DNA from 2 places in the Pukyongiella litopenaei genome. Region 1 is predicted to be linked to the other one. Evidence: riboswitches for the same ligand, from Rfam matches in the RefSeq annotation. Region 1 holds a riboswitch; the other holds the start of a gene.
What was found. A riboswitch is a leader RNA that binds a small molecule or an ion and turns the genes downstream of it on or off. The one in region 1 is predicted to bind cobalamin.
Positions count from the first base shown of each region.

Region 2: it holds a riboswitch for cobalamin, as region 1 does, so the genes downstream of both, nrdH (glutaredoxin-like protein NrdH) here and C6Y53_RS00195 (TonB-dependent receptor plug domain-containing protein) in region 1, are expected to answer to the same signal.

Region 1 is NZ_CP027665.1:33,494-49,252, reverse strand. Features, by position in the region: gene C6Y53_RS00260 (substrate-binding protein) at 1-1,291, opposite strand, end outside; gene C6Y53_RS00255 (helix-turn-helix transcriptional regulator) at 1,520-2,836, shown strand; gene C6Y53_RS00250 (response regulator transcription factor) at 2,952-3,332, shown strand; gene C6Y53_RS00245 (hypothetical protein) at 3,336-3,692, shown strand; gene C6Y53_RS00240 (sensor histidine kinase) at 3,689-6,370, shown strand; gene C6Y53_RS00235 (FliM/FliN family flagellar motor switch protein) at 6,432-7,550, shown strand; gene C6Y53_RS00230 (protein tyrosine phosphatase family protein) at 7,657-8,082, opposite strand; gene C6Y53_RS00225 (hypothetical protein) at 8,394-8,624, shown strand; gene C6Y53_RS00220 (hypothetical protein) at 8,637-8,855, opposite strand; gene C6Y53_RS00215 (adenosylcobinamide amidohydrolase) at 8,921-9,592, opposite strand; gene C6Y53_RS00210 (ABC transporter ATP-binding protein) at 9,589-10,347, opposite strand; gene C6Y53_RS00205 (FecCD family ABC transporter permease) at 10,344-11,324, opposite strand; gene C6Y53_RS00200 (ABC transporter substrate-binding protein) at 11,321-12,181, opposite strand; gene C6Y53_RS00195 (TonB-dependent receptor plug domain-containing protein) at 12,168-14,006, opposite strand; cobalamin riboswitch at 14,132-14,337, opposite strand; gene C6Y53_RS00190 (DUF2312 domain-containing protein) at 14,462-14,719, shown strand; gene modC (molybdenum ABC transporter ATP-binding protein) at 14,753-15,759, opposite strand, start outside.
Region 2 is NZ_CP027665.1:3,539,415-3,555,173, forward strand. Features, by position in the region: gene paaZ (phenylacetic acid degradation bifunctional protein PaaZ) at 1-113, opposite strand, end outside; gene C6Y53_RS17340 (indolepyruvate ferredoxin oxidoreductase family protein) at 242-3,682, opposite strand; gene C6Y53_RS17345 (Lrp/AsnC family transcriptional regulator) at 3,834-4,295, shown strand; gene C6Y53_RS17350 (rhomboid family intramembrane serine protease) at 4,324-5,073, opposite strand; gene putA (bifunctional proline dehydrogenase/L-glutamate gamma-semialdehyde dehydrogenase PutA) at 5,273-8,686, opposite strand; gene C6Y53_RS17360 (Lrp/AsnC family transcriptional regulator) at 8,816-9,307, shown strand; gene C6Y53_RS17365 (tetratricopeptide repeat protein) at 9,373-9,939, shown strand; tRNA gene C6Y53_RS17370 (tRNA-Leu) at 10,010-10,094, shown strand; gene nrdF (class 1b ribonucleoside-diphosphate reductase subunit beta) at 10,159-11,139, opposite strand; gene nrdE (class 1b ribonucleoside-diphosphate reductase subunit alpha) at 11,147-13,279, opposite strand; gene nrdI (class Ib ribonucleoside-diphosphate reductase assembly flavoprotein NrdI) at 13,261-13,677, opposite strand; gene nrdH (glutaredoxin-like protein NrdH) at 13,682-13,903, opposite strand; cobalamin riboswitch at 14,000-14,190, opposite strand; gene C6Y53_RS17395 (hypothetical protein) at 14,694-15,557, shown strand; gene C6Y53_RS17400 (HNH endonuclease signature motif containing protein) at 15,608-15,759, opposite strand, start outside.

The DNA of each region.
Region 1 (15,759 bases):
GCGGATAGGTGACCTGGGCGGCCGGGGTGATCTCGACCACTTCGAGCAGGTCGAATTCGCTGGTCGGGTTCTCCTTGCCGCGCACCACCAGAACGTCCTTGAAGCACTGGTGATCCTCGGCGCGGTAGAGCGTCGGCCCGTTGCCCAGCCCGTCGAACTCGAAGCCTTCCAGCGCGGCGGCGACATCGCAGGGGTTGAACGACTTGGCGCGGGTGACCGCATCCGCATAGAGCAGCGTCTGCACATAGCAGGTATGGGCCGCCTGGCTGGGCGGGAAGCCGTATTTGGTGCCGAAGGATTTCACGAACGCCTTCGAGGCGTCGTCCTGCAGCGACCAGTGCCAGTTGGTCGACCCGACGATGCCCTTGACGTTCTCGCCGGCGCCCTTGGCCATCAGGCGCGAATAGAGGGGCACGACGATCTCGAAATTCTTGCCGTTCACCTGCTTTTCGCGCAACCCGAACTGCACCGCGTTGGTCAGCGAGTTGACCATGTTGCCGCCATAGTGGTTCAGGATCAGCACATCGGCGCCCGAGTTCAGGACCGGCGCGATGTAGGACGAGAAATCGGTTGCCGCCAGCGGCGTCTTGACCTTCTCGATGGTCTCCCAGCCCATCGCCTCGGTGGCCGCCGCGATCGATTCTTCCTGGGTCCAGCCCCAGGTGTAGTCGGCGGTCAGGTGATAGGCCTTGCGGTCGCTGCCATAGAGGTTCTCGAGCACCGGCGCCAGCGCCGCGGCCGACATGTAGGCGTTGAAGAAATGGCGGAACCCGTTGGCCTTCTTGTCCTTGCCGGTGGTGTCGTTGGAATGGGTCAGCCCGGCCATGAAGATCACGCCCGCCTCCTGGCAGAGACCCTGGACCGCGACCGCCACGCCCGAGGACGAGCCGCCGGTGATCATGATCGCACCGTCCTTCTCGATCATCGACTTGGCCGAGGCGCGCGCGGCGTCGGATTTGGTCTGGGTGTCGCCGGTGACGTATTCGACCTTCTTGCCGAGGATGCCGGTGCCGTCGAGTTCCTTGGAGCTGAAGGTGGACAGCATCCCGCCATCGCCCCCGCCATTGAGATGCTCGACCGCCAGTTCATAGGCGCGCAGCTCGTCGGCGCCTTCGTCGGCATAGGGGCCGGTCTGCGGCACGTTGAAGCCCAGCGTCACCGATCCCCCGGTCGGTTCGTTCATGTAGGCCGAGGCGGACGATGCGGTAAAGATCGTCGGCAGCGCCACGCCGGCGCCCGCGACGGCACCGGATTTCAGCACGCCGCGACGTGTGACATCAGATTTGGACATGTATTCCTCCCGTTCCGTTGGAACGACCGAGCAGTTGTCATCCTTCCCGGTCGGGCACGCATATGTGCAGGTTTACTATGGTGGAGCTTTGTAAAATCGCGCAACAAACCCCTTGAATGTCACGATAATTTTGTAAATAACTGAACAGATAGCCAAAAGAAGATGTAAAGAACCTTATGTCGCGGCGCAGAAAGCCGTTGAAATGAAACCGGAAAGGACAGGCGGCGCATGGGCCGGGATACCGCGCGGGACACGCTGACTGGCAGCCGAATTCGCGAACGCCGCGCCGTGACCGGGCTGCGCCAGGCCGAACTGGCGCGGCTGGTGGGGATCTCGCCGTCCTATCTCAACCTGATCGAACACAACCGGCGCCGGATCGGCGGCAAGCTCTTGGTGGACATTGCCGCGCAGCTGGGGGTCGAGCCGTCGATGCTGACTGAAGGCGCCGAGGCGGCATTGATCGCGTCGCTACGCGAGGCGGCGGCCGATGCGAATACCAGCGGTGACGAGATTGCCCGCGCCGACGAGTTTGCCGGGCGCTTTCCGGCCTGGGCCGGGGTGCTGGCCCATCACCAGCGCCATATCGCCGCGCTGGAACGCACGGTGGAAACGCTGTCGGACCGGCTCACCCATGATCCGCAACTGGCGGCGTCGCTGCACGAGGTGCTTTCGACCGCCGCCGCGATCCGGTCCACCGCCGCGATCCTCGCCGAGCCGGGGGATATCGACGCCGAATGGCGCGACCGGTTCCATCGCAACATCAACCAGGATGCCGAGCGGCTGGCAGAAAGCTCGAAGACGTTGATGCGCTTTCTCGACGACAGCGAGGTCAGCAGCGAGAAACGCGGAATGCCGCAGGAAGAGGCCGAGGCCTTCTTTGCCGCGCATGACTATCATTTTCCGGCCCTCGAGAACGGGCGCGACAACCCCGAGCGGCTGGCCCGTTCGGCGCCGGAACTGGCGACCGAGGCGGCCCGCGCGATCGCGCATGATGCGCTGGTGCAATATGCCGCCGACGCCGCCCTGATGCCGCTGGGCGCGCTGCGCCGGGCGTTGGCGCGGTTCGGGCCGGACCCGGTGGCGCTGCAGCGTGCGTTTTCCGCCGCGCTGCCGGCGGTGTTCCGGCGGCTGGCGGCGCTGCCGCGGGACCTGATGCCGCAGGAGGCCGGGCTGGTGGTGTGCGATGCCTCGGGCAGCATCCTGTTCCGCAAGCCGGTGACCGGGTTCGCGCTGCCGCGCTTTGGCGCCTCCTGTCCGCTGTGGCCATTGTTCGTGGCCCTCAACCGGCCCATGGTTCCCGTGCGCCGGGCGGTGTCGCAGCTTGGCCGGTCCGCGGCGCGGTTCGACTGCATGGCCGTCGCCGAACCGCATGGCGCGACCGGGTTCGGCCGTGATCCGGTATACCGGTCGGTCATGCTCATCCTTCCGTTGCCCGACGAGGTGCAGCCCGACGAGGTGCAGCCGGTCGGAAGCTCGTGCCGGGTCTGCCCGCGACCCGCCTGCAGGGCCCGGCGCGAGCCATCGATTCTGGGCGAAGGGTTTTGACAGATTCGCCTCCGCGGCGCAAAATCGATCCAAACCACGCTTGCGCGCCCCGCAGAGGGCTGCGAGAGTGGCAGATCCGTAGGGGAGGACGGACAGGCATGAAGGCAGACAAGCCATGAGCCGGCGCGTGCTGCTGGTCGAAGACGAGCCGAACATCGTCGAGGCAATCCGGTTCCTGTTGACGCGCGACGGCTGGCATGTGGACAGCCATGCCGACGGCACCGACGTGGTCGAGGTGATCGAGGCGGCGCAGCCCGATCTCGTGATCCTCGACCTGATGCTGCCCGGCCGCAGCGGCATGGATATCCTGCGCGACCTGCGCGACCGGCCCGGCTTTGAACGGCTGCCGGTGCTGATGCTGACCGCGCGCGGGCAGACCCGCGACCGCGAACTGGCCGAACGCGCGGGCGTCAGCCGGTTCATGACCAAGCCGTTTTCGAACGCCGAGGTGCTGACGGCGGTGCGGGATCTGCTGGCGCAGGCGTCACGGCCCTAGGGCATGGCCAGGCCGGGCCCAGATCGCACGCCGCCCGGATATCGGCCCGGTGACCCGCAGACCGTGGCGCAGGGGCCGCCGCCGGTCTTTCTCGAACGCCAGAACTATCGCAGCCGCCGGTTGCGCGACGCGGCGCGGCTGTTGCCGCTGGCGGGCGCGCTGCTGTTCCTGCTGCCGCTGCTCTGGCCGCGCGCCGGTCAGCCGGCTGGCGCGGATGATCCGGTGCGGATGTCCGATGCCATCGTCTATGTCTTTGCGATCTGGGCCGGGCTGATCGTCGCGGTGGGCCTGTTCGGGCTGGCGGTCCGGCGCTGGGGGCAGTCCGAACCGCCGGCCGCGCGCGGGGACGGGCTGGAATGACCTCGCTCAATCTCCTGATCGCCGTTTGCCTGAGCTATGTGGCGCTGCTGTTCCTGGTCGCCTTTGCCGCTGACCGCATGGCCGCGCGGGGGCGGGCCGCGTGGTTGCGTTCGCCGGTGATCTACACCCTGTCACTGTCGATCTACTGCACCGCCTGGACCTTCTATGGCGCGGTGGGCTATGCGGCGCGGTCGGGGCTGGAATTCGCCACCATCTATCTCGGGCCGACGCTGGTCATGGTTGGCTGGTGGTGGGGGTTGCGCAAGCTGGTGCGCGTGGGGCGGTCGCAGCGCATCACGTCGATCGCCGACCTGATTTCCTCGCGATACGGCAAATCGAACACGCTGGGCGTCTGCGTGACGATCCTGTCGGTGATCGGGGTCACGCCCTATATCGCGTTGCAACTGCAGTCGATCACGCTGTCGTTCACCGTCTTTGCCGATGCCGATCCGACCTCGGCCTATCGCGCGGGGACCAGCGCCTTCTGGGTCGCGGCGGGGCTGGCGGTCTTCGCGATCCTGTTCGGCACCCGCAATCTCGACGTCAACGAACGCCACCACGGCGTGGTCACGGCGGTGGCGCTCGAAGCGGTGGTCAAGCTGCTGGCGCTGCTGGCGGTCGGCATTTTCGTGGTCTGGGGGCTGTCGGGCGGTATCGGACCGGCAATGGACCGCATCGACGCCTCGCCCATCGGCCAGTGGCAGGTGGATGCGAGCCGCTGGACCACGATAACCCTGCTGGCCGGGGCGGCCTTTGTCTGCCTGCCGCGGATGTTCCAGGTCATGGTGGTCGAGAATGACGACGAACGGCATCTGCGCACCGCCGCCTGGGCCTTTCCACTCTACCTGCTGGCGATGAGCCTGTTCGTGGTGCCCATCGCCGCGGTGGGGTTGGAGCTGATGCCCGCAGGCGCGAACCCCGATCTCTTCGTGCTGACGGTGCCGTTGTCCGAAGGGCAGGGCGCCTTGGCGATGCTGTCATTCCTGGGCGGGTTTTCATCCGCGACCTCGATGGTGATCGTGGCGGCAATGGCGCTGTCGACCATGGTCTCGAACCATATCGTGATGCCGATCTGGCTGAGCCTGCGGGGATCGGGGGTTTCGATGTCGGGCGATGTGCGCGAGGTCGTGCTGCTGGCGCGACGGGTGTCGATCGCCGGGGTGCTGACGCTGGGCTATTTCTATTACCAGATGTCCGGGGGCGGGGCGGCGCTGGCCGCGATCGGGCTGATTGCCTTTGCCGGTATCTCGCAGATCCTGCCCGCGCTCATGGGCGGGCTGTTCTGGCGCGGGGCCACCCGCGCCGGGGCGATGGCCGGGCTGACCGTGGGGTTCCTGCTGTGGCTCTATACGCTGCTGTTGCCGGCGCTGGGGCAGGGGCTGTTGCCGCAGGACGTGATCGAGCATGGCCTGTTCGGCCTGTCCTGGCTGCGGCCGCAGGCGCTGTTCGGCCTGCGCGGGCTGGACCCGGTGGTGCATTCGGTATTGTGGAGCCTGTCGCTCAACACCGCCGCCTTCTGCGCGGTGTCGCTGGCCAGCTTTCCCGGCCCGCTCGAGCGCCTGCAGGGGGCGCAGTTCGTCAACGTGTTCGATCATTCCACCGGGCCGCGCGGCTGGACCGGGTCGGTGGCCCAGAGCGAAGACCTGATGATCATGTCCCAACGCATTCTCGGCGCGGACGAGGCGCAGGCCCTGTTCGAACGCGAAGCGACGCTGCAGGGCGTGCATGGCCGGTTGCCCGAACCCACGCCGGCCTTTCTGGAACGGCTGGAACGGGAACTGGCCGGTTCGGTGGGCGCGGCGACGGCCCACGCGATGGTGGGCCAGATCGTCGGCGGATCGTCGGTGTCGGTCGAGGATCTGCTGGCGGTGGCCGACGAAAGCGCCCAGCTGCTGGAATATTCCAGCCAGCTCGAGGCGAAATCCGCCGAGCTTGCGCGCACCGCGGCACAGCTGCGCGAAGCGAATGCCAAGCTCACGCAGATATCGGAACAGAAAGACGCCTTTCTCAGCCAGGTCAGCCATGAACTGCGCACGCCGATGACCTCGATCCGGGCGTTTTCCGAGATCCTGCGCGACGCCGAGGAACTGGTGCCGCAGGACAAGATCCGCTACGCCGCCATCATCCACGGCGAGGCGCTGCGCCTGACACGGCTGCTGGACGACCTGCTGGACCTGTCGGTGCTGGAAAGCGGCCGGGTCAATCTGAACCTGCGTGACGGCACCCTGGCCGACGTGCTCGATCGCGCGGTGGCGTCGGCGCTGGCGGGTGCGGGCGACGGGTTGCAGGTGATCCGCGACCCGGCGCGGGAAACCGCGCTTCTGCACACCGATCTCGACCGGCTGGCGCAGGTGTTCATCAACCTGATTTCCAATGCCCAGAAATACTGCGATGCCGAATCGCCGCAACTGGAGGTTTCGGTGCGCCGGCGCGGCGGCTGGCTGGTGGTGGATTTCCTCGACAATGGCAGCGGGGTGCCGCAGCCCACGCAGGCGACCGTGTTCGAGAAATTCGTCCGCGCCGGGGGCGAAAAGGCCGGCGGCGCGGGACTGGGACTGGCGATCTGCCGCGAGATCATGCAGCGGCTGGGCGGTCATATCTCCTATCTGCCGGCGCGCACGGGCGGCGCGTTCCGGGTCGAACTGCCCGTTGCCGAGATCTCGGAGGCGGCGGGGTAAAGACAATCGTAACCTGGCTGCCGTTAACTGCCCCCTGAAAAGGGTAACAGTGGCCAAGACAGTGACGGGACCGGATCAGACGGTGTTGCGGCACAAGCTCGCATCGGGACGCGAGGACGCGAACGGCGCCCGGCCGGGCGCGCGGTCGGCCCTGCGCGCATTGCGGCTGGCTATCGCCCGCGCTGCCGAAGAGGTGCTGGATCTGCGGCTCTCGGTGATCGGGGCGACCCAGTGGAGGGGCGCGTCGGACGGGCTGGACGGGCGTCTTGGCGGCAACCCGCTGCTGATCATGCTCGACGGGCCGGGTGGGGCGCCCGGCGCGGTGGCACTGGATCCGGGGCTGGTGACCGCGCTGATCCAGCACCAGACCATGGGGCGGGTCATCGGGGGCGATGCGCCGGACCGTATCTTTACCGCCACCGACGCGGCGCTGGCCGAGCCGCTGATTGCCGCCGTGATGTCACGGCTGCCGGACCTGGCCGACGACGCCCGCGACCGGGCCTGTCTCACCGGTTTCCGGCCGGGTGTCTGGGTCGATTCGGCTGAAAGCCTGGCGCTGGCGCTGGACGGTTGTGACTGCCGGCTGTTCGAGATGAAGCTCGACCTGGCCGGCGGTGCGGGGCAGGGGGCGCTTTCGCTGGTCCTGCCGGAGGCGGATACACGGCAGGGTTCCGACCCCGCCGAAACGGATCGCGCGGACATGGCCACCGCGCTCGGCGCGGCGCGGGCCGATCTGACCGCGGTGCTGTGCCGGATGCGGATGCCGCTCGATGCGCTGAGACGGCTGGCACCGGGCGATCTGCTGCCGCTGGCGGGATACCGGCTGGACCGCACCGGTCTTTACGGGATCGACGGGCAACTGGTTGCCAGCGGCCGGCTCGGGCAGGCGGGCGGGGTGCGGGCGATCCGGATCGGCGCGCCCTCGATGCAGGATGCGGAACCGGTGCCATATGGCCCCGGCAAAATCGGTGCGCCCGCCCGGCACCCGGATCAGCCTGTCAGCGTGCCGGTCACCGAGGTTCTGCCACCCGATCCTGCGCGGGATGAGGCCCGCACCGAAAGCGGGGCGCCGGGAACAGCCGCGCGGGACGATGACGATACGCTGGCCGATCTCAGCCCCGAAGACGCGATGCGCGAGATCACGCATCTGGCCGGCCTGCCGTCACCGGAACCGTCCTAAACGGTTCGGGAAGTCGCGACCGGCCGGACCCATCCTGCAGGCCGCAATGTCAGGCGATCAGCTATGGGTCGCTCACCGCTTGCCTTGGGGCGCATGCGGCGCTGTTTCAGCGCCGTGCCAGCGCTTCCAGCGTCGGGCGCAGGTGGTCCAACGCATATCCGGCCGCCTGCGTGGCGGCGAGGATGTCATCGACGGGCATCCGTCCCGCCTGTCCCAGCGCCCAGGCAATCGTGCAACGGGTGCCCGAAGCGCAATAGGCCAGCACCGGGCCTTCGGCCTCGTCGACCAGCGCCGTCTGGCGCGCGATATTGTCCGGCGTCATCGTCTGCTGGGTCAGGTCGAGCTGCGCAAAGCCCAGCCCCGCCGCCTCGGCGGCCGCGCGAACCTGCGCGGCATGCAGCTCGGGCGGGTTCTCGGCGTCGGGCCGGTTGCAGATGATCAGCGTGAACCCCTGCGCGGCGAGGTCGGGGATATCCTGCGGCGTGATCTGTGGCGAAACGTGATAGCGGGGGGTTACGATCCGGATGTCCATGCTCATGCCTATGCCGCGCGACGGCCCCTGTCCAGCCGCCACCGGGACGGGCCCGGACGCGCCCGGGCGTGGCGACACGGTCGAGATCACGGCGAGGTTGCCGCGCCCGTCATCGCCGGCGGGGTTGACCTGTGTCAATGTTCGGTGCCGAGAATGCTGATTAGGTAATCAGGAAGGGCGTAAGTGATGTGGTAACCGGCAAACTTGCGCTGGTGAGCGTGCACCGTGGCGGTTACCGGTTCCGCAGCGTCTTTCAACTGTTACCGTCACGGTGCATCCTTGGGTTGCAGGGATCGTCGATGGGGGGAGCCATGACTGTTAAAAGCCTGACTGACAAGAACCTGATTGCCGCCGCAGAAACCCTGGAACGCCGAATCGCCGGGGCGGATGCCCGGTCGCGGCTGGCGTTGCAGCCGGTGTTTTCCCATGCTCTGGAGCTGCTGAAGGCCGATGGTCAGCGCGTGCCGAGGCGGATGAAACGGCTGGACGCGGCGCTGATCGACGAAGTGATCGAGGCGCGATTCGACAACATGCCCGTGTAGCGGGCCGCGGGATCAGCCCAGCATGATCCCGATCACGACCAGCATCAGCCCCATCACCGACAGGAACAGCGCGCCGGTGTTCAGCGGCATGGTCGATTGCATCACCGCGCGCAGGTCTTCTTCCCGAAGCCCGGCGCGCTTTGCGCGCGCCACCCTCAGGATACACCAGACCAGCCCGGCCAGCCCGGCCAGCGTCACGACGGTTCCGATCCAGATCATGGCATCAAACATGGGCGCGCTCCTGTCATTGCGGCCCGCGCATAGGCCATCGCGGAGAATGGCGCAAGCGTCGCGCGTCAGCCCCGGCGGGTGGGTCCAGCCCCGGCCGGGCGGCGGTCGCGCTCCATCCAGACCCGCGCGGCGGTTCCGATCGCGTCGAGCACCGCGCGGCCCGTGGCTTCGCCGGCGGCGGTGTGCAGCCCCGCATAGGGCATGTCGCCGGCAGGGGCCGCGACCGCGATGCAATCGGTCCCGGTCCCGGTTGCGCATCCCGTCGGCAGCATGAGACCGGTGCCGATGATGGCCGTCGTGCGGGCCTGCGCCACGATCGACACGGTTTCGATCAGCGCCGCATCGGTCAGCGGCTGCGACAGGACCAGCGCGACGTTGATCGTGCCCCAGTCCGTGCCGCTCCGGTCCACGCGCGTCCCGATCCGTTCCGCATTGGACAGGCCCACCGTCGCGACGCAATGCGCGGTCACGCCGTCGACGCGGGCCTGCGCCTGTTCGAAACGGTCGAGATTGCGCGAGGTCAGCATGGTCACCGCATCGCCGCGCCCGCGTGCCGTCACCTCGTCGGCGAGCCAGCCGGTCACGTCCAGGCCGGGGGGCAGGTCGGCATTGCGCACCTCCCGCCACAGGATGTGGCGGGCCTCGACCAGGCCGGGGCGATGCACCGCCCAGCTCAGCACCCGGTGGGGCGTGCCGAGATCCAGCTCAAGCCAGGGCCGGACGAGCCGGGCGCTCACCGGACCACCTCCATCGGCTGGAATACGGGGCCGTCGCGGGTTTCCTCGTAATAGGCGGTGACGCCGAACACCTCGCGCACATTGCCGGGGGTCAGCACCTGCGCGGGCGGGCCATCGGCGACCAGCCCTCCGTCCCTGAGCATCAGCAGCCGGGTGCAGTGACGGGCGGCCAGGCCGAGATCGTGCAGCGAGACCAGCACCGAACGCCCTTCGGCGGCCAGGTCGGCAAAGACCTGCATCGTGGCGATCTGGCTGGCCGGGTCCAGACCGGCGATGGGTTCGTCGGCGATCAAGAACGGCGTGTCCTGCGCCAACGCCCGGGCGATCAGCACGCGCGCCTGTTCACCGCCCGACAGGCGCGTGGCGGTGCGGTTGCGCAGCGGCGTCAGCCCCATCCGGTCGATGGCCGCATCGATGGCGGCGCGGTCATCGCCGCGCAGCCGCGTGCCGCGCGGCAGGTGCGGCAGCCGTCCGAGCGCGATCACCGTTTCCACCGAGACCGGCCAGGCGATTTCGCGCGATTGCGGCATCCAGGCGGCGGTGCGGGCACGGGCGGCGGCGTCGCTGTCGGCCAGCGACGATGCGCCCTCGGCCGCCAGCAGGCCCAGCGCCGCGCGCATCAGGGTCGTCTTGCCCGCGCCGTTCGGCCCGATCAGGCCAACGCATTCGCCCGGACCGATCGTCAGCGACACCGCGTCGAGCACGCGGCGCCCCCGGCGGGTCAGGGACAGTCCGGAAAGGGTGAGCAGGCTCATGCCACCTCCCGCCGCGTCTTGTAGATCAGGTGCAGGAACAGCGGCGCGCCGACCAGCGCCATCAGCACGCCCAGTTTCAGGTCGCGGTCGGGCAGCAGCACGCGCACGGCGACATCCGCCGCCAGCACCATCGCCGCGCCGCCGAGCGCCGAAGCCCAGAGCAAGGCCGACGGCCGCGCCCCCACGAGCGGGCGCAGCAGGTGCGGCACGACCAGCCCGACGAACCCGATCGCGCCGGCCACGGCGGTGGCCGCCCCCACGCAACAGGCGGTCCCGACCACCAGCACCAGCCGCAACCGCTCGGGCCGCACGCCCAGCGCGGCGGCGGCGTCCTCGCCCAGCGTCAGCGCGTCCAGCCCGCGCCCGAGGCTGGCGAGAAGCCCCCAGCCGATCAGGGTGAACGGCAAGGCCAGCCAGACATGGCCAAAGCTGCGATCCGCCAGCGAACCCATCATCCAGAACACGATATCGGCGGCGGCAAAGGGATTGGGCGACAGGTTCAGCGCCAGCGAGGTCAGCGCCGAGGCCAGCGCCGAGATGGCGATGCCGGCCAGGATCAGCGTGATCGAGGCGCCGCGCGGTCCGGCCAGCGCCAGGATCAGCAGCACCGCCAGTACCGCCATCGCCAGCGCCGCCAGCGGCAGCGCCAGCGGAAAGGCCAGCGCCAGCCCGGTCTGGAGTGCCAGCACCGCCCCCAGCGCGGCCGCGCCCGAGATGCCGATCAGGCCCGGCTCGGCCAACGGGTTGCGCAGATAGCCCTGCATCGCGGCCCCCGACAGCCCCAGCGATGCGCCGATCATCGCGGCCAGCAACGCGCGCGGCAGGCGGATCTCACGCATCACCACCGACAGCGGCGTGCCGTCATCGCGCAGCAGCGCCGCCAGCGATTGCAGCGGACCGGCGCTGGCAAAGCCGGTGACGAGCGACAGGGTGAACAGCGCCGCGCACAGCGCGATCAGGAAAACGGCGAGCCTCATTCCCCTGCCTCCAGCGACAGGCGCAGATCGCGCATGGCGCGGACCGCCTTCAGCACCCCCGGCGTGCCGCAGATCCAGTCGCGGTCGGTCAGCGTTCCCGCGATCCGGGTGCCGTCCAGCGCCTGCAGCGCCGGATGGGCCAGCACCTCTTCGGCACGGGCCTGACCGGGATAGTCGCGGCCGCGCACGATCACGTCGGGCGCCAGCAGCAGCAACCGTTCCAGCGGCAGCGTGCCGCCACGGGCCAGCCCGGCCTCGTCGGCGACATTGTCGAAACCGGCCGCGCCGAGGATGTCTCCGGCCAGCGATTGCGCCCCCGACGTGTAGCCGTTGACATAGTAGAGCGCCGCGCGCGGGCGGTGCCGGGGCGGGCGTGACAGCTCGGCCAGTTCGCGCTCGAAGGCGTCGATCGCCGCGGCTGCGGCGTCTTCGCGGCCCAGCGCCGCGCCCATCTGCGCGAGCAGGCGCGGCACGTCCGCCAGCCGCTGCGCCGGTGCGAACAGTTCGACCCGCAGCCCCAGGTCGCGCAGCGTCTGCACCGTGGCGGCGGCGGTGAAAGTGCCAGCCAGCACCAGGTCGGGGTTCAGCAGGAACACCTCTTCGGCCCCCGATCCGTTGACCGGATAGGCGCTGGCCGTTTCGGCCATGGCCGAGCTTGCCGGGTCATGGGCCAGCCGCGACACCGATACCAGCTGGCCGGGCGCGGCGAGCGACAGGGCAAGCTGGTCGGTGCACAGATTGACCGAAACCACCCGCTGGGGCGGCGCGGCATAGGCGGCCGCGCCGGTTGATGCCCCGGTCGAAAACCAGGTCATCCCCAGCGCGGCCAGCGCCGGTACCAGCCTAGAAGGCCGCACGCAGCCCCACATAGAACCCGCGGCCGGGCGCGTTGTAGCCGGCCGAGGTCTGGTATTGCTCGTCAAAGATGTTCTCGATCCGCAGATAGGCATCGGCGGTGTCCGAGAGCGCGTAGCTGATGGTGGCGTCGGTGACGGTGTAGTCGTCCATCACCGTGCCGAATTCATCGGGCCGGTCGGCGACGTGATGCACGGCCAGGTCGCCTTCCCAACGCTCCGCGAAGGTGGTGGCGAGGCCGAACACGAAATCATGCCCCGGCACCCGCAGCAGCCGGTTGCCATTGGCGTCGACCGCGTCGGTATAGGTGTAGTTGGAATAGACCGAGAAGCTATCCGACAGCACCCAAGCCCCGGACAGTTCCACGCCCTGCGAGGTCGAGGTGCCCGGAACCTGCTGATACTGGCCGGTGAAGGGCTGCGGGAAGCTGGTCAGGGTCACGAACTGGATCAGGTTGTCGATCTCGGTATGGAACGCAGTCGCCTTGACAAAGGACCCGCGGCCGAACTGCTGTTCGACGCCCAGCTCGAAACTGGCGCTTTCCTCGGGTTGCAGGTTGGGATTGCCATAGAGCGTGTGGTTGAGTTCATAGAGCGACGGCGCGCGGAACCCGGTGGCGGCGACCGCGCGAATGATGGTGTTTTCAGCCGGGCGCCAGGCTGCGGCCAGCCGCCCCGACAGGTTGCCGCCGAACTCCGAATGGTCGTCCCAGCGCAGCGACGCGGACAGGTCAAGGCTGTCATTGGGGGCATAGAGCGCTTCGGCAAAGATACCGGTCATGTCGGCATCGCCGCTGTCGACGCCGGACACGAATTCCTCGCGTTCCCAGTCACCGCCAAAGGTGAATTGCAGCGCCTGCGAGACATCCCAGACGCCGGTATAGTCGAGCCGCTTGCGAGTGCCGTCGAACGGCGTGTCGAACCCGTTGGACGAACTCACCCGGTCGTTGTTGTAATAGGTGCCCGAGAATGTATGCGTGACCGCGCCGGTCGCCAGTTCGGCAAAGGCGCGCAGGGCACGGGTCTTGGTGGTGTTGGTTTCGTCAAAGGGCGGCACGCCGTCGCCGCCGAACTCGTCGAAATCGCCTTCGGAGTTCAGCGCATATCCGGTGACGCCCAGGGTCAGCGTGTCGGTGGCCATGATATCGGCCGAGAAATTCAGCTGCGTGCCTTCATAGCCATCGGGTTCGGTCCCGGCGGCCTTGGACGAAAACCCGTCCGTCTGCACCCGGCTCATGCTGAAAGACAGCCCGCCGCGTTCGCCTTCGGTGGTCACGTTGAACCCGGCGCGATAGGTGTCATAGGTGCCGCCCTCGAGGCCGAAGCGCAGGACCGTGCCGGGTTCTCCGGTGCGCTGGTCCGACGACATGTTGATCACGCCGGCCACCGCGCGCGACCCGTAGACCGAGGAACTGGAGCCTTTCAGAACCTCCACGCGCGACAGGCCCGCGTTGGTCATGCCGGCCCAGTTGAACTGGACCTGGCTCGATGCCGGGTCGGTGATGTCGATGCCATCCATCAGGACCTTGACGTATTTGCCGTCCAGCCCGCGCACCCGCACGGTGGTGGTCGAACCCAGCCCGCCATTGCTGCTGGCCGATACGCCGGGCAGCAGCGACAGCCGGTCGGCCAGTGCGGTTTCGCTGGATTGTCTTAGTTCGTGGTCGGTCACCACATCGACGGTGGCGCCGGTGCGCTCAAGCGGTATCGGCGTGCCCGCCTTGTTCGCGTAAACCGAAATCTCGCCCAGATGCAGCGGATCTTCGGCCAAGGCCGGCGCCGCGACGGCAAGCGCGATCGCGGATGCGGTGGAAAACAGTCTGGTCATGTCTTTGGCCCTTTCCTGGTGCCGTTTCGGAGAGTTTGGAAAGGCCGGCGGCGCTTCCGCAAACGGTGGTCTGGATGTCACCATTGCGGTTTATGCGCCGCCCATACCAATGCACCCCGCACCGGATGAAGGTGATCGCGCCGGCAGGTCTCCTGACTTGCGGGTCACAGCGCGGGACCGTCCTTCCCGGACCAGGATGGTCCAGTGGTTCGTTCGGGCCGCGCTCACCGCCTACAGTTGCGGGGGCAGTCGCGGAGTTGGCCATTGCCGGCCGCACCGCGTTCCCTTTAACGGCGACTCGCATCGCCGAACCAGAGCGGCACTCGAATAGGACGCATTGCGCAACGGATCAAGCGGCGATGCGTCGATCATGGGGCAATCGTGTCTTGCAGGACCGGCGGCGGGGCGGTATCCGGCAGGCTCCGTCCCAGATCGAGCAATTCAAGGAACCGTCCATGACCGATACCGTGACCGATGCCACCTATAGCGTGACCGCCGGTGAACTGCGCAGCTTCATCGAGCGGGTCGAACGGCTCGAGGCCGAAAAGAAGGACATCGCCGAGCAGCAGAAAGAGGTGATGGCCGAGGCCAAGGCACGCGGCTATGACACCAAGGTCATGCGCAAGATCATCGCCCTGCGCAAGCGCGACGCCAATGACATCGCCGAGGAAGAGGCGGTTCTGGAACTCTACAAGGAAGCGTTGGGCATGTAATGTGCCGGGCGCGGGCGGACCGGCGGGGCAGGGTCAGCCGGTTCCGACATCCATCCGCGCCACCGATACCGATTTGACCAGCGCATAGACCCGTTCGCCGGGCGCCAGCGCCAGCGCCGTCGCCGAGCGGCGGGTGACGCGGGCCAGCAGGCGGTCATCGCCGCAGCGCAGCCCGACCATCATGCCGGGGCCCTCGCCGCCGCGCAGTTCGGTCACCTCGCAGGCCAGCACGTTCAGCGCGGACTGCTCACGCGGTTCCGGGCGCGACAGGATCACGTCACGGGCCAGGATACGCACGCGCGTCGGCGTGCCCGGCGCACTGTCGATCGCGGGCAAGAACAGCCGCCCCCCCGAAAACGCCAGTTCGGTCAGCCCGTCCTCGTGATGGAGCGCGACGGTCGCGGGCAGCACCGCGCCCGCGTCACGCAGCCCGATCTGGCGGACCGTGGCCGGGTCGGACAGCACCCGTTCGGCGGGGCCGGTCCGGGCGACATGGCCATCCTCCAGCACCACCACGGTCGTTGCCAGCCTCGCCACCTCGGGCACCGAATGGCTGACATAGAGGATCGGAATGCCGGTGCTGTCCCGAAGCCGTTCGAGATAGGGCAGGATCTCGGCCTTGCGGGCGGCGTCGAGCGCCGCGAGGGGTTCGTCCATCAGCAAGATGCGCGGCCGCGACAGCAGCGCCCGTCCGATGGCGACCCGCTGCTTTTCACCCCCCGACAAGGCGCCGGGTCGCCGGTCCAGCAGCGCGCCGATGCCCAGGAGCGCACAGACCTCGTCGAGCGACGGCCCGTTGCCCGGCGGGGCGAACCGGGCACCATAGGTCAGGTTGCGCCGCACCGACATATGCGGAAACAGCCGCGCGTCCTGGAACACATAGCCCAGCCGGCGGCGGTGCGGGGGCAGGTCGATGCCCGCATCGGCATCGAACAGGGTCTGGCCATGCAGCTCGATCCGTCCGCCCCGTGGCGTCAGCAGCCCGGCCACGGCGTTGACCACCGTGGTCTTGCCGCTGCCCGAGCGGCCGAACAGGGCGG
Region 2 (15,759 bases), 390 kb from region 1:
TTGCCCGCGGTCGCGAACACCTCGCCTGTGACCGCGTCGGCGATGGTGCGGGCGCCCGATCCGGGCGCGATCCATTCGCCATGGGCATAGCTGCTGATGTGCTGCAGGGTCATGTCCTGTCCTCCTCAGGCCGTTCGGGCGGTTTTGGCACGGTCCGGTCATCCCGCAAGGGTGTCCGGGATCCACTGACCAATGAATAGGCGGGCCGGCCCAGCACGGAAAGGCGAAACATTAGTCCATTTCAGGCCGCATAGGCGGCCATCGCGCGGGCGATCCCGGCGCGGGTTCCGGCGATGGCCGCGTCCTTGACCGGGCCATAGCCGCGGATTTCCATCACCATGGCGGCGATCCGTGCCGCCTCGGCCCGGTTTGCGGCCGTCAGTCCGGCCACCAGCCGGTCGAGAAGCTCGCGGTATTCGCCGATCAGGGCCCGTTCGGTGCGGCGTTCTGCGGCATATCCGAACGGGTCGAAGGCTGTTCCGCGCAGCCGCTTCATGCGCGCCAGCAGCGACATCGCACCAGCGATCCACGGCCCGAAACTGCGTTTGCGCGGCCGTCCGCGCGCATCGACGGCGGCGGGCAGGAAAGGCGGAGCGAGGTGGTGGCGGATGACGAAATCGCCTTCGAACCGCTCCGCGAGGCTCTCGCGGAACCCGGTCTGCATATGCAGCCGCGCCACCTCGTATTCGTCCTTGTAGGCCATCAGCTTGAACAGCCCTCTGGCGGCGGCCTCGGTCAGCGCGCCGGGGGCGCCCGCGACGCGGGTTTCCGCCGCCTGCACCCCGGCCAGCGTGTCGCGGTATTCCTGCGCGTAGGCGTCATCCTGATATTCGGCCAGGAACGCGGCGCGGCGGTCGATCTTTTCGTCGAGCGTCTGCACCGGGCTGACCGGCAGTTGCGCGATGCGTTCCACGGCATCGGGAGCATGGGCGGCGACGCGGCCCCAGGCAAAGGCGTCCTTGTTCAGCTCCGGCTTGACCCCGTTCAGCTCGATGGCCCGCATCAGCGCCTCAAGACCCAGCGGCACCAGCCCGGCCTGCCACGCAGCCCCCAGCATCATCACGTTGGCGAACACGCTGTCGCCCACCAGCGCCTCGGCCAGCGCATTGGCGTCGAGCGTCTTCAGCGCGGCCGCATCAACCGCCTTGCCGATCTCGGCCAGGCGGGTTTCGGCCCTCAGATCGGCGTCGCGGTTCTGCACCAGGTCGCCGGTCGGCATCACGGCGGTGTTGACCACCGCGCGGGTGACGCCGGCGCGATAGGTGAGGCTTGCCTTGGGCGACGAGCTGACCACCAGATCGCAGCCGATCAGCGCATCGGCGGAACTGGGTTCGATCCGGGCCTGGTTCACCCCGGCCTCGGTTTCCGACATGCGGATATAGCTCAGAACCGGCCCGAATTTCTGGGCAAACCCCATGAAATCCAGAACGCTTGCGCCTTTCTGCTCCAGGTTGGCGGCCATCGCGATCAGCTGGCCGACGGTGACGACACCGGTGCCGCCGACGCCGGTCACCAGGATATCCCAGGGGGTGTCGAGCCCGGGCAGGGCCGGGTCGGGCAGGCTGGCCCGCAGGGTGTCGAGCGCGACCCGGTTTTCGGACGCGCCCGGTTTTTTCAGGCTGGCGCCCTCGACGGTCACGAAGCTGGGGCAGAACCCGTTCAGGCAGGTGAAATCCTTGTTGCAGGAATTCAGGTTGATGCGGCGTTTCCGCCCGAACTCGGTTTCCAATGGCTCGACGCTCAGGCAGTTCGATTCCACCGAGCAATCGCCGCAGCCTTCGCAGACCAGCGGATTGATGACGGCGAATTTCTTTGGATCCTCCATCCTGCCACGCTTGCGCAGGCGGCGCTTCTCGGTTGCGCAGGTCTGCTGATAGATCAGCACGGTGGTGCCGGGAATGTCGCGCAGCTCGCGCTGGATGGGGTCCATGTCGCGGCGGTGTTCGATACGGACGCCCGGCGGAAAATCGGCCTTGTCGAACTGTTCGGGCCGGTCGGAGACGACCACCACCTGTTTCGCACCTTCCGAAACCAGCGTATTGGCGATGGCCGGCACGCTGATCGGGCCGTCCACGACCTGCCCGCCGGTCATGGCGACGGCATCGTTGAACAGGATCTTGTAGGTGATGTTGGTGCCGGCGGCGATGGCCTGCCGCACCGCCAGGATGCCCGAATGGTAATAGGTGCCTTCGCCGAGATTCTGGAAGATGTGCCTGTTGCCGTTGAATTTCGACCGCGACACCCAGTTGACCCCTTCGCCGCCCATCTGGATCAGCGAGGTGGTATTGCGGTTCATCCAGCTGGCCATGAAATGACAGCCGATCCCGGCCATGGCCTCGCTGCCCTCGGGCACTTTGGTTGACGTGTTATGCGGACAGCCCGAACAGAAATACGGGGTGCGGGTGGCCCCGGCGACGGTGATGGGCCGGGACGGCGGGATGATCGCGGCGGCCTTGTCCGACAGGTGCAGCCCGGGGAAATTCAGGTCCAGCCGGGCGGCGATGATCCGCGCCAGCATCACGGCGCCCAGTTCATGCGTCCAGGGCACCAGCCGTTCGCCATGTTCGTCGCGCTTGCCGACCATGCGTTCGGGCTTGTGGCCGGGAAAGTCGTAGAAATATTCCTTGAGCTGGCTTTCGATGATGCCGCGCTTTTCCTCGATGACCAGGAGTTCCTGCTTGTTGCTGGCAAATTTCAGCGCGCCGACATCCTCCAGCGGCCAGACCATGCCGACCTTGTAGATGTCGATGCCCAGGTCGGCGGCGGTTGCCCGGTCGATGCCCAGCAGCCGCAGCGCCTCGAGCACGTCGAGATGGGATTTGCCGGTGGTCACGATGCCGAACTGCGCGTCATCATGGCCCCATTCCACCCGGTCGATCGGGTTGGCGCGGGCAAAGGCCAGCACCGCGTTCTTCTTGGCCTCCATCCGTTCCTCGATCTGCGGGCCGGGCAGGTCGGGCCAGCGGTAATGCAGCCCGTCGGCGGGGGGTGTGAAATCGGGGGCGACGAAATCGCGGTCGGGCGGCAGGTCGAAGGACATGCCCGATTCCACCGTTTCCGAGATCGCCTTGAACCCGACCCACATGCCCGAGAACCGCGACAGCGCATAGCCCCATTCGGCGAAGGGCAGGAACTCGGCCACGTTGGCGGGGTTGAGCGTGGGCATGAAGAAATTCATGAACGCCACGTCGGATTGATGCGGCATCGAGGACGAGACGCAGCCGTGATCGTCGCCCGCGACCACCAGGACCCCGCCGGTGGGCGATGACCCGTAGGCATTGCCGTGTTTCAGCGCATCCGACGCGCGGTCGACACCGGGCCCCTTGCCATACCACAGCCCGAACACCGCCGCGCAGATCTTGTCGGGATCGGTCTCGACCTGCTGGGTGCCGATCATCTGGGTCGCGCCGAATTCTTCGTTGACGGCGGGCAGGAACTCGATCCCGGCCTCTTCGACGATGGCGCGGTGCCGCTCGATTTCGAGGTCGATCCCGCCCACCGGCGATCCGCGATAGCCCGATACATAGCCGCGCGTGTCCAGGCCGCGGTCGCGGTCGCGCCGCGCCTGGTCCAGCGCGATGCGCACGATCGCCTGTGTCCCGGTCAGGAACACCCGGCCCTGCCGGCGCGTGTAACGGTCGAGCAGGTCGTAATCTCTCAGAACAGGGGTCTGATCCGTCATGCCGGTCCTCCTGGGGTCGCGCCTGGGCGAGTTCCGAACGCTGATCTGGGAGAATAGTAGCATAATGCTGAGCCAGTCTCTTCAATCCGCGACGGGGCTCGCCTAGAGTTGAAATGAATGTTTCATATTGGGGTGAGAGGTGAACGAGCGCATGACGATATCCGGTCTGGACCAGAGAATCCTGTCAGTCCTGCAGCGGGATGCCTCCAGAAGCGTCGCGGACCTGGCCGAGGCGGTCGGAACCTCTGCCGCCACCTGCTGGCGAAGGATCCGCGGGCTCGAGGATCGCGGCATTCTCGGACCGCAGGTGAGGCTGGTCGATCCGGCCGCCGTGGGCCGTTCGATGGACGTGTTCTGCCAGGTGCGGATGAAATCGCAGGATGCCCGGTCGCGGCAGGATTTCCAGCGGTCGATGGAACAGGAACCGACCATCGTCGAGGTCTACAAGATCTCGGGCGAATGGGATTACCTGCTGCACCTGCTGGTGCGGGACATGGCCGATCTCGAGGCGATCCTGATGAAACATGTGCTGGAACATGAGGCGGTCGCCGGCACTTCGACCATCTTTGCCATGCGGCGGGTAAAGCACACCACCGAAGTGCCCGTGGGGTGATGCGGCGGGGTGATGCGGGGGCGGTGTCCTATCTCCGGGACCGGGGTACTCGGGGGATACGGGTCGTGGCGATGCGATAGCGGTGTTCGGCATGCGGGGGGTGCCCGTGGGTGCGGTTCCAGAATGCCGCGCCGCCCCGGCGCAGCCACAGCGGCAGGGTCAGTATCAGCCCCACGGCAAATCCCCCGGCATGGGCCCAGTAGGCCACGCCGCCCGCATCGGGATCGGTGCCGATGCCGCCCATCACCTGCAGGCCCAGCCAGACGCCCAGCATCACCCAGGACGGGACCGGGATGATGCGGATCAGGATCACCAGGAAGATGAAGATATCGACGCGGGCACGCGGGAACAGCAGCATGTAGCCGCCCATGACGCCCGCGATCGCGCCCGAGGCGCCCACGGTCGGCACCATCGAACCGGGCCCGGCGGCCACATGGATCAGCCCGGCCCCCAGCCCGCAGGCGAGATAGAAGAGCAGGAAGGGTCCGTGGCCCATCTCGTCCTCGAGGTTGTCGCCGAAGATCCACAGGAACAGCATGTTGCCCGCCAGATGCAGGAACCCGCCATGCAGGAAGGTCGAGGTGATCAGCGTATAGGCGCCGTCGCCCTGCGCCACCCGCGCCGGGATCAGCGCCCAGTCGAACATGAGGCGGCTGAAATAGTGCGGATCGTCCATGATCCCGAAATAGGACAGGAACACGAGGATATTCGTGGCCATCAGCGCGTAGACGACGACGGGCGTGCGTCCTGACGGGTTATGATCGCGGATCGGCAGCATCTGGCGACAGGCTGGGCCGGATGCGGCGCGGGGTCAAGGGCGGCGCACCCGGACCGGCCGCCGGAGCGAGGGGCCAGCCCCTCGCGCTCCCCGGAGTTTATCGGGCAAGATGAAGCAGGGACGGTGGTCTGTCGTCCCGGCCGATGGGCGTTGGTGATGCCCGTGGTTCATTATCAGGGCAGAGGCCGCGATGCGCTGCTCAGGCCGCGCCGCCCAGCAGTGCCGCGTTGCCGCCGGCGGCGGTGGTGTCGATGCACAGATGCCGTTCGCCCATCACCCGGGCCGGATCGGGTTTGCCGGGGATCAGCGGCAGGATCGGTCCGGTGCGCGTGGCCAGGGCCTGTTCGATGGCGCGCCCGCGATCGGCGTCGCCCCACCAGAGAACCCCCGCGATCCCGTCGAACCCGGTGAGTTCATCCGGCGCGATCTCGCCATCGGGGCAGAGTGCGACGCCGCCCGCCAATTGCACCGCCGCGGCCTGCGCGCGCACGGTTTGCGGGCCGGGACCGAGGCAGAGCAGCGGCGCGCGCGGGGTCACGGTCATGCGGTTCGATTCGCCGGTGGGGCCGGGCAGGGACCGGGTTTCGGGCGGCGCCGGCGTGCCGGCGGGCTCCGGCCGGCCGGTTGCGGGGCCGGTCCAGCCGTCCACCGCCGCCTGCCGGTCGGGGGCGCAGAACCGCGCCATGTAATGCGGGCCGCCCGCCTTGGGGCCGGTGCCCGACAGGCCTTCGCCGCCGAAGGGCTGGCTGCCGACGATGGCGCCGATCTGGTTGCGGTTCACATAGAGGTTGCCCGCATGCACCCGGTCGGTCACATGCTGCACCCGGTCGTCGATGCGCGTGTGCAGCCCGAAGGTGAGCCCGTAGCCGGTGGCGTTGATGTCGTCGATCACCCGGTCCAGATCGGCGGATCCGAACCGGACCACATGCAGGACCGGGCCGAAGATTTCCCGCTCCAGCGCCGCGATCCCGGGCAGTTCGATCAGCGTTGGCGCGATGAAGGTGCCGCTGGCGGGCGCGCGCAATTCCTTGAGCACCCGGTTTTCGGCCCGAGCCGCATCCACATGCGCCGCGATGCCCGCGCGGGCGTCGTCGTCGATGACGGGGCCGCAATCGGTGGCCAGGTCCCACGGGTCGCCCATATGCAGCGCGTCCATCGCGCCCCCGAGCATGGCCAGAAGATCGTCGGCGATATCCTCCTGCACATAGAGGCAGCGCAGCGCCGAGCAGCGTTGGCCCGCCGACTGGAACGCGCTTTCGACGATCGACTGCACCGCCTGTTCCGGCAGCGCGGTCGAATCGACGATCATCGCATTCAGCCCGCCGGTTTCGGCCACCAGCGGCGCGCCGGGGGCGAGGTGTTCGGCCATCGCGGCGCGGATCTTCAGCGCGGTTTCGGTCGAGCCGGTGAAGGCCACGCCGCCGACGCGGTAATCCGAGGTCAGCGCCGCGCCGACCACGCCGCCGCCGGGCAGCAGTTGCAGCGCGGTGCGCGGCACGCCGGCGCGATGCAGCAGCGACACCGCCAGCGATGCGATCAGCGGCGTCTGTTCCGCCGGTTTTGCCAGCACCGCGTTGCCGGTGGCCAGCGCAGCGGCAATCTGGCCGGTGAAGATCGCCAGCGGAAAGTTCCACGGGCTGATGCAGGTGAACAGCCCGGCCGGATCCGCGTCGGGAATTCGGGCGGCGTAGTAGCGCAGGAAATCCACCGCCTCGCGCAGTTCGGCGACGGCGTCGGGCAGGCTCTTGCCGGCCTCGCGGGCGAGCAGGGCGAAGATCTCGCCGAAGCTGTCCTCGTAGAGATCGGCGGCCCGGTTCAGCGCGGCGCCGCGATCGGCGGCGCTGTCACCCCAGGGTCGCGCGGCGGCCAAAGCGGTTTCGATATCCGTGGCCGAGGTGGGTGCGACCGCGCCGGGGCTGTCGGCCGCATTGGCCGGGTTGGCGACGGTTTCTTCGGGGGCGGGGGTTGCCTTTCGCGCCAGCAGCGGCGCGGCCTGCCAGCGATGATCCCGAAACGGCGCGCGGGCCGCCTCGATCACGGCCAGGGTCGGCGCGTGGGCCAGGTCGAAGCCGCGTGAATTGGGCCGTTCCGGCGCGAACATGGCGGTGCCGGCGGGAATGGCCGGGGCATCGGCGCGGATCGTTTCGAACGGGTCCGCCGCAACGGTTTCGGCGGGCACGTTTTCGTCGACGATCTGGTTGACGAAGGACGAATTGGCGCCGTTTTCCAGCAGCCGCCGGACCAGGTAGGCCAGCAGGTCGCGATGGGCGCCCACCGGGGCATAGATGCGGCAGCGGGTGTTTTCGCGGTCCCTGACGATCCGGTGCAGGCTTTCGCCCATGCCGTGCAGGCGCTGGAATTCGTAGGGCTGTTCGCCCGCCATGTGCAGGATCGCGGCGACCGTATGCGCGTTGTGGGTGGCGAATTGCGGATAGATCCGGTCGGTCATGCCCAGCAGTTTGCGGGCATTGGCAATGTAGGAGATGTCGGTCGCGGGCTTGCGCGTAAAGACCGGAAAGCCGTCCATGCCCGCGACCTGCGCCCGCTTGATTTCGGTATCCCAGTAGGCGCCCTTGACCAGCCGTATCATGATCCTGCGGTCATGGCGGTTGGCCATCGCATGAAGTTCGTCGATCACGATGCCCGCGCGGGGGCCATAGGCCTGCACCACGATGCCGAACCCGTCCCAGCCGGCCAGCGCCGGTTCGCCCATCACGGCGTCGATCACCTCGAGCGACAGTGCCAGCCGGTCCGCTTCCTCGGCGTCGACATTCAGCCCCATGCGTGCCGATTTCGCCAGCAGCGCCAGCGACCGCAGGCGCGGCACCAGATCCGACATCACCCGGTCGCGCTGGGCGACTTCGTAGCGCGGGTAAAGCGCCGAGAGCTTGACCGAGATGCCCGGATTGACGCGGATGTCGTTCGATGTGCAGGCCGCCGCGATGGCGGTGATGGCGCGGGAATAGGCCAGGTGATAGCGCGCCGCGTCGGCCTCGGTCCGCGCCGCTTCGCCCAGCATGTCGTAGGAATAGGTATAGCCCTTGGCCTCCATGCCGGCGGCGCGCGTCATCGCCGCCGTTATGTCTTCGCCCAACACGAACTGGCGGCCCATTTCCTTCATCGCGCGGCCCACGGCGGTGCGGATCACCGGTTCGCCCAGCCGCTTGATCGCGCCGCGCAGGTGGCCGACCGGGCCGGGCGCGTCATCGGCCAGCACCTTGCCGGTCAGCATCAGCGCCCAGGTCGAGGCATTGACCAGCGACGAGGTGGAATGGCCCAGGTGGCGGCCCCAGTCGGACGGGGCGATCTTGTCCTCGATCAGCGCGTCTATGGTGTCGGCATCGGGCACCCGCAGCAGCGCCTCGGCCAGGCACATCAGCGCCACGCCCTCATCGGTGGACAGGCCGTATTCGGCCAGGAACACCTCCATCAGGCCCGGGGCGGTCTGGTCGCGGATGGCGCGCACGAGATCCGCGCCGGCGGTGCAGATCGCGGCCCGGTCCCGGGCCGACAGGCCGGCCTGCGCGATCAGGTCCGCGATCACCCGGTCTTCGTCGGCATAGGTGCCGGCATCGATGCGAAAACGCAGGGGCAGGGCGGTGTCTGCGGTCATGGCGAACCTCGTGATCTGGCGATTGAATCGGGGCAGGTGTTTCGGGCAGTATATCGCGAAGAGATCGGGACAACGGCCCGAATTTCGCGTTACCGCAATTCAATGGGGCAGGGATATCGGCATATGACGATGCAAATGGACGGCAGGGACATGGACGAGTTCGACCGCGCGATCGTCAGGGTGCTGTCCGAGGAAGGCCGGATATCCATCGCCGATCTCGCCCGCCGGATCGGGCTGTCGAAATCCCCCACGCAGGCGCGGCTGCGGCGGCTGGAGACGAGCGGCATCATCACCGGCTACCGGGCTCTGGTCGATCCGATCCGGCTGGGGCTGGATCACGTCGCCTTTGTCGAGGTGCGGCTGCGCGATACCAGCGAAAAGGCGCTGGCGGGTTTCAATGCCGCGGTGGCCCGGATCGGCGAGATCGAGCAGGCGCATCTGATCGCCGGCAATTTCGATTACCTGATGAAGGTCCGGACACGGTCGATGAACGCCTATCGCCGGGTGCTGGCCGAAAAGATCTCGACCCTGCCGCATGTGGCGTCGACCTCGACCTATGTGGCGATGCAGGCGATCAAGGAAGAGGGCGCGCTGGGCCCGCCCGACGACTGGGGCGGATAGCTGCGGGCGAGGGGCCGCGCAACAATGTGATTTGACCCGGCGCGCCGATGCCGCAGCATGGGACCATGCGCCGGATCGTTTTCATGCTGGGTCTGGCCGCCGCCGGGTTTTCCGGCGCGGCCGCGGCGGGCTGTCCGCCCGCGCCCGATCACGGCGCGGCGCTGGCCGGGTTGCTGGAGCAGGCGCGGCGCGCCGGGACCGAGGCCGAGGCGCAACGGCTGGTTCCCGACATGTGGGCGCTGTGGGCGGATGCCCCCGACGATCACGCGCAGGCGTTGCTGGAGCGCGGCATGACCAACCGGTCGGGTTACAATTTCCTCGGCGCCTTGCAGGCGTTCGATGCGCTGATCGCCTATTGCCCGGACTATGCCGAAGGCTACAACCAGCGCGCCTTCGTCAACTACCTGCGGCAGGATTTTTCCCGTGCGCTGCCGGACCTGGACCGGGCCGTCGCCCTGTCGCCCGATCACGTCGCCGCCATTGCCGGGCGGGCGCTGACGCTGCTGGCGCTGGGCCGGACCGGTGCGGCGCGACGGGACCTGGACCGCGCGCTGGCGCTGAACCCCTGGCTGCCGGAGCGCCGCCTGGTCGCCCCGGGCGGGCCACTGGCGCCCGAGGAACACGATATCTGATCACATGCGGATGATTGCGCCTGGCCGCGCGGGCGGCTAGACCCGTCTTGCCCGGTCCCGGCCGGGCGGCGCGGGCGTGGTGGAACGGTAGACACAAGCGACTTAAAATCGCTAGGGCTTGGCCCGTGCGGGTTCGACTCCCGCCGCCCGCACCATGCCCTGTCGAGACCCGTATCCGGCCCGTTGAGGGTGGTTCCTGTCGCCGGCCCGATGGGCCGATCAGAAATCCCAATCGTCGTCTTCCGTCGCCACTGCCTTGCCGATGACATAGGACGACCCCGAACCGGAGAAGAAATCGTGGTTCTCGTCCGCGTTGGGGGACAGGGCGGACATGATCGCGGGGTTTACCTGGCAGGTTTCATCGGGAAACAGCGCCTCGAAGCCCAGATTCTGCAACGCCTTGTTGGCATTGTAGTGCAGGAAATGTTTCACATCCTCGGTCAGCCCGAGCGGGTCATAGAGGCTCTCGGTGTAGCGGCTTTCGATCTCGTAGAGGTCGAACAACAGCGCAAAGGCAAAGTCCTTGATCTCCTGCCGCTCGCTTTCGGGCAGGGTTTCCAGCCCGCGCTGGAACTTGTAGCCGATATAATAGCCATGCACCGCCTCGTCGCGGATGATCAGCCGGATCAGGTCGGCGGTGTTGGTCAGCCTCGCCCGGCTCGACCAGTGCATCGGCAGATAGAAACCCGAATAGAACAGGAAGCTTTCGAGGAACACGCTGGCGACCTTTTTCCGCAGCGGGTGCCCGGTTGCATCGTATTCGTCCAGGATCAGCCGCGATTTGGCCTGCAGGTGTTCGTTTTCCGACGACCAGCGAAAGGCCTCGTCCACATCCGCCGTCTGGCAGAGGGTCGAAAACACCGACGAATAGCTGCGGGCATGCACCGCTTCCATGAAGGCGATGTTGGTCAGCACAGCTTCTTCATGCGGCGTGATCGCGTCCTCCAACAGTGCCGGCGCGCCCACGGTGTTCTGGATCGTGTCCAGCAGGGTCAGCCCGGTGAACACGCGGATCGTCAGCGTCTGTTCCCCGGCGGTCAGTTGCGACCAGCTCTGGATGTCGTTGGACAGCGGCACCTTTTCCGGCAGCCAGAAATTCACCGTCAGGCGGTTCCAGATCTCGAGATCCTTGTCGTCCTGAAGCCGGTTCCAGTTGATGGCGGCGGGGACGGGGCGGGTCGGTTGGGTCAGGTCTTTCATGGCAGCCTCACAGGGAACACGAAACACAGCCCTGCACCTCGGTTCCCTCGAGGGCGAGCTGGCGCAGGCGGATGTAGTAGATGGTCTTGATGCCCTTTTTCCACGCATGGATCTGGGCCCGGTTGATGTCGCGGGTGGTGGCGGTGTCCTTGAAGAACAGGGTCAGCGACAGGCCCTGGTCCACATGCCGGGTGGCGGCGGCATAGGTGTCGATGATCGCCTCGGGACCGATTTCATAGGCGTCGCGGTAATAGTCGAGATTGTCGTTGGTCATGTAGGGCGCGGGGTAGTAGACCCGGCCGATCTTGCCTTCCTTGCGGATCTCGATCCGTGACGTGATCGGGTGGATCGAACTGGTCGAGTTGTTGATATAGCTGATCGACCCGGTGGGCGGCACCGCCTGGAGGTTGCGGTTGAACAACCCGTCCCGCATCACCGCCGCTTTCAGCGCGGCCCAGTCCTCGCGTCCCGGCACCGCGATGCCGGCCTCGTCGAACAGTGCCCGGACCCGGTCGGTTTCGGGCTGCCAGTCGACATCCGCATAGGCGTCGAAAAACGACCCGTTGGCATATTTCGACCGCTCGAAGCCGCTGAAGGTTTCGCCCTTTTCCCGCGCCAGCGCGTTCGATGCCCGCAGGCAGTGATACAGCACCGTGCAGAAATAGATATTGGTGAAATCCAGTGCCTCGGCGCTGCCGTAGTGGATGTGTTCGCGGGCGAGATAGCCGTGCAGGTTCATCTGGCCCAGTCCGATCGCATGGCTTTCGTCATTGCCCTTGCGGATCGACGGCACGCTGTCGATCGCGCTCATCTCGGAGACCGCGCTGAGGGCGCGGATCGCGGTTTCCACGGTCTGCCCCAGGTCGCCGCCATCCATGCTGCGGGCGATGTTCAGGCTGCCCAGGTTGCAGGAAATGTCGGTGCCCATATGGGCATAGCTGAGATCGTCGTTGAACTCGGACGCTTCGTTCACCTGCAGGATTTCCGAACACAGGTTCGACATGGTGATGCGTCCGTCGATCGGGTTGGCGCGGTTCACCGTGTCCTCGAACATCACATAGGGATAGCCGCTCTCGAACTGGATCTCGGCGATGGTCTGAAAGAACTGCCGCGCGCCCACCTTGGATTTGTGGATGCGCGGGTCGTCCACCATCTCGTGATATTTCTCGGTCACCGAGATGTCGGAAAAGGCGCAGCCATAGACCTTTTCCACGTCATGGGGCGAAAACAGGTACATGTCCTCGTTCCGCTTGGCCAGCTCGAAGGTGATGTCGGGGATCACCACGCCCAGGCTGAGCGTCTTGATGCGGATCTTCTCGTCCGCGTTCTCGCGTTTGGTGTCGAGGAACCGCATGATGTCGGGATGGTGCGCGTTCAGATAGACCGCGCCGGCGCCCTGGCGCGCGCCCAGCTGGTTGGCATAGCTGAAACTGTCCTCGAGCAGCTTCATCACCGGGATGATGCCCGAGGACTGGTTGGCGATGCCCTTGATGGCGGCGCCGTGTTCGCGAATGTTGGTCAGCATCAGGGCGACGCCGCCGCCGCGCTTGGACAGTTGCAGCGCCGAGTTGATGCCGCGCCCGATGCTCTCCATGTTGTCCTCGAGCCGCAGCAGGAAACACGACACCAGTTCCCCGCGCGCCTTTTTGCCGGCGTTGAGGAAGGTCGGCGTGGCGGGCTGGAACCGGCCCTCGACGATCTCGGTCATCAGCTGCATGGCCAGCGTTTCATCGCCGCGCGCCAGCGTCAGCGCCACCATCACGACCCGGTCCTCGTAGCGTTCGAGATACCGCTGCCCGTCGCGGGTCTTGAGCGTGTAGGAGGTGTAGTATTTGAACGCGCCGAGAAAGGTCGGAAACCGGAACTTCAGCGCAAAGGCGGCCTCCCATATCCGGTGCAGGAACGCCCGGTCATAGCGGGCCAGGACCTCGGGCTCGTAATATCCCTCGTCGACGAGATAGCCGAGCTTCTCGTCCAGCGAATGGAAGAACACGGTGTTCTGGTTCACATGCTGCAGGAAATACTGCCGCGCCGCCATGCGGTCGGCGTCGAACTGGATCCGGCCGTCCTTGTCATAGAGGTTCAGCATCGCGTTGAGCGCGTGGTAATCGAGATCGCTGGTCAGCTGGGCATCAAGCATTCGGTCCCCCGGAATTTGTCGAGCCCGGCGCGCACGCGGGCGATATCGGTGTCGAACCCGGCCAACTCGAAGCGATACAGGACCGGGACGTTGCATTTTCGGGCGATCACATCGCCCGCGAGCGCGAAAGTCGCGCCGAAATTGCGGTTGCCGCTGGCGATGACGCCTCGCAGCAGGCGCCGCCGGGCCGGGTCGTTCAGCAGGCGGATCACCTGCCTGGGCACCGCGCCCCGACCCTGGCCATCGGCATAGGTCGGGCAGACCAGCACGAATGGCCGGGCGATGTGGGGCAGGGGGTTGCCGCTGCGGACCGGGATGCGGCTCGCCGGCAGGCCCAGCTTTTCGATGAACCGCCGCGTGTTGCCCGATCCGCTCGAGAAAAAGACCAGATCGGCCATGGGCTCAGGACAGGCGGCCGATCATGTCGGGGCGGAACCCGGCCCAGTGGTCGTCGCCCGCCATGACCACCGGGGCCTGCCGGTACCCCAGCCCCTGCACCAGTTCCATCGCCGCCGGATCCTGGGTCAGGTCGACGATCTCGTAACTCACGCCACGGGCATCCAGGGCGCGGGTGGTTGCGGTGCACTGCACGCAGGCCGGTTTCGAATAGACGGTGATGGTCATTGCCTGTCCCTTTTCTCTTGTTGTGGCAGGGGGCATGGACCACGACACCGGCGCCGCGGCGACCGATATGCGCGCCCGGGCCCACCGCCCGTGGTCGTCATCACTCTCGCCCTGGCAGGTCTCCTGACTTCACGGCTATGACGCGTCGGCCCCCTTCCCGGTGCTGCGCACCAGTGGTTTCGGACCTCGGCTCGCCGCTTACAGTTGCGGGGGCAGTACCGGATTTACACCGGTTTCCCTTTTCACCCATGTGGTTGGTCATGGGCACCAAAGCTACACCATATAGATGTCGTGCCGCGAGATCTGTCAATATCGTGTTGTTCTTTTCCCGAACTCTTTTTTGATCGCTCACGGGGCTGGCGCATGAAAGGCCCCAACCAGAGAAGCGCTCAACGTATGCCGAATACCGGAAACGCCGACCCTGGTTGAATACGAGAGCAGAACAGAATTTGAGTATTCGGAGGCAAAATGCCAGTGGCTGAACTCTGCAGGGGGATCGTTTGGGATGGAGGCGAGTACCGGAATCGAACCGGTGTACACGGATTTGCAATCCGAAAAATTTTGCTGATTTCAAAGGGAAAAATTGTAAACGTGCTTGTTTCGTTCAGGGTCACTTTTCAATAGGTTACGAGGCCCAAGTAAACGGTTTTTCACCGGCTCTTGCTCTGACGAAAAGGCAAAGAAAAACCGCTGAGGGGGCCGCCACCCACCTCAACGGCATAGAAAAATATTTCCGCCCCGATACCTACGGCATTTCCGGTCTGACCTCAACCCAATTGGCGGTGAGATCATGAGCTGGCGCATCGCAAATGAATGCGCCGAGCGCCGCTTTGGCAGCGCCGCGCGCAAGCAGATCATCATGTTCCTAGCCGACAAAGCGAGCGATGACGGCTCTGGCATCTGGTGTTCCAAGGGGACGATCCAGCGCCACACAGAGCTCAGCGAGAGCACGGTCAAGCGCACCATCATCGACTTCCTGCGCGAAGGCATTCTGATTGAGACAGGGCGGCGGCAGTGCAAGAACGGTTACACCGTCATTTACCGGATTGCGTTGGAGCGCGTGGCCGCGCTCGAACCCACGGCTGAGCCCGACATTGAGACGGGGGTCACTGTGAACCCCGTCCAGCCTGAACCCGGTACGGGGTCCACGGTGAACGGGGTACGGGGTTCACGGTGGACCCCAAACCATCCTAAAACCATCCATAAACCACCTACGCGCAAGCGCGAGGCGGCGGAGGAGGTTGAAGATCTTGAATCTGAGAAGATCTTGGCGGCCTATCCCGAGGATAGGATCCGAGACCGGCGGACCAGTCTGCGCCTGATCGCAGCGGCTGTGAAAGCCGGTGTGGAGCTCGATGACCTGCTTCAGGCGGTCAAAGCCTATGCGAAGGAAAGCGAGGGCTACACGCGCAGCAAGGTCTGCTTCTCAGACAACTGGTTCAAGATGCGGCGTTGGGAGAAGGGGCTTGCCCAGGTACAGGCGGACCGAGAGAAGGCGCGAGCGGCCGAAGCCAAGGGCCGTGCGAGCCTCGCCGAGTGGATCCACGAGCGCCATCCCTTGTGTCGCCACATCACCAACCGGCAGATCGAGGATTTGATCGCTTCAAAGTTGGTGACGCCTGAACAGGTTCGCGCTGCGGGGTTGCAGGTCTGAGAATGCGTTTCTTGCTATTATTTTCTACGACCGAATTGGCGATACAATCGTCATTCGAATTTAAGATGCCACGACCCCAAGTTTGTTTTATGCCATGTTCCGTTGCTATGTTCAGCAGGCTTCGTTTCGCCGGTGAAAAAAGGCTCAGTTACGGGACCGCTGTTCAGGAATTTGGCAAATGGGTCTTCAACCGCTTCTTGCG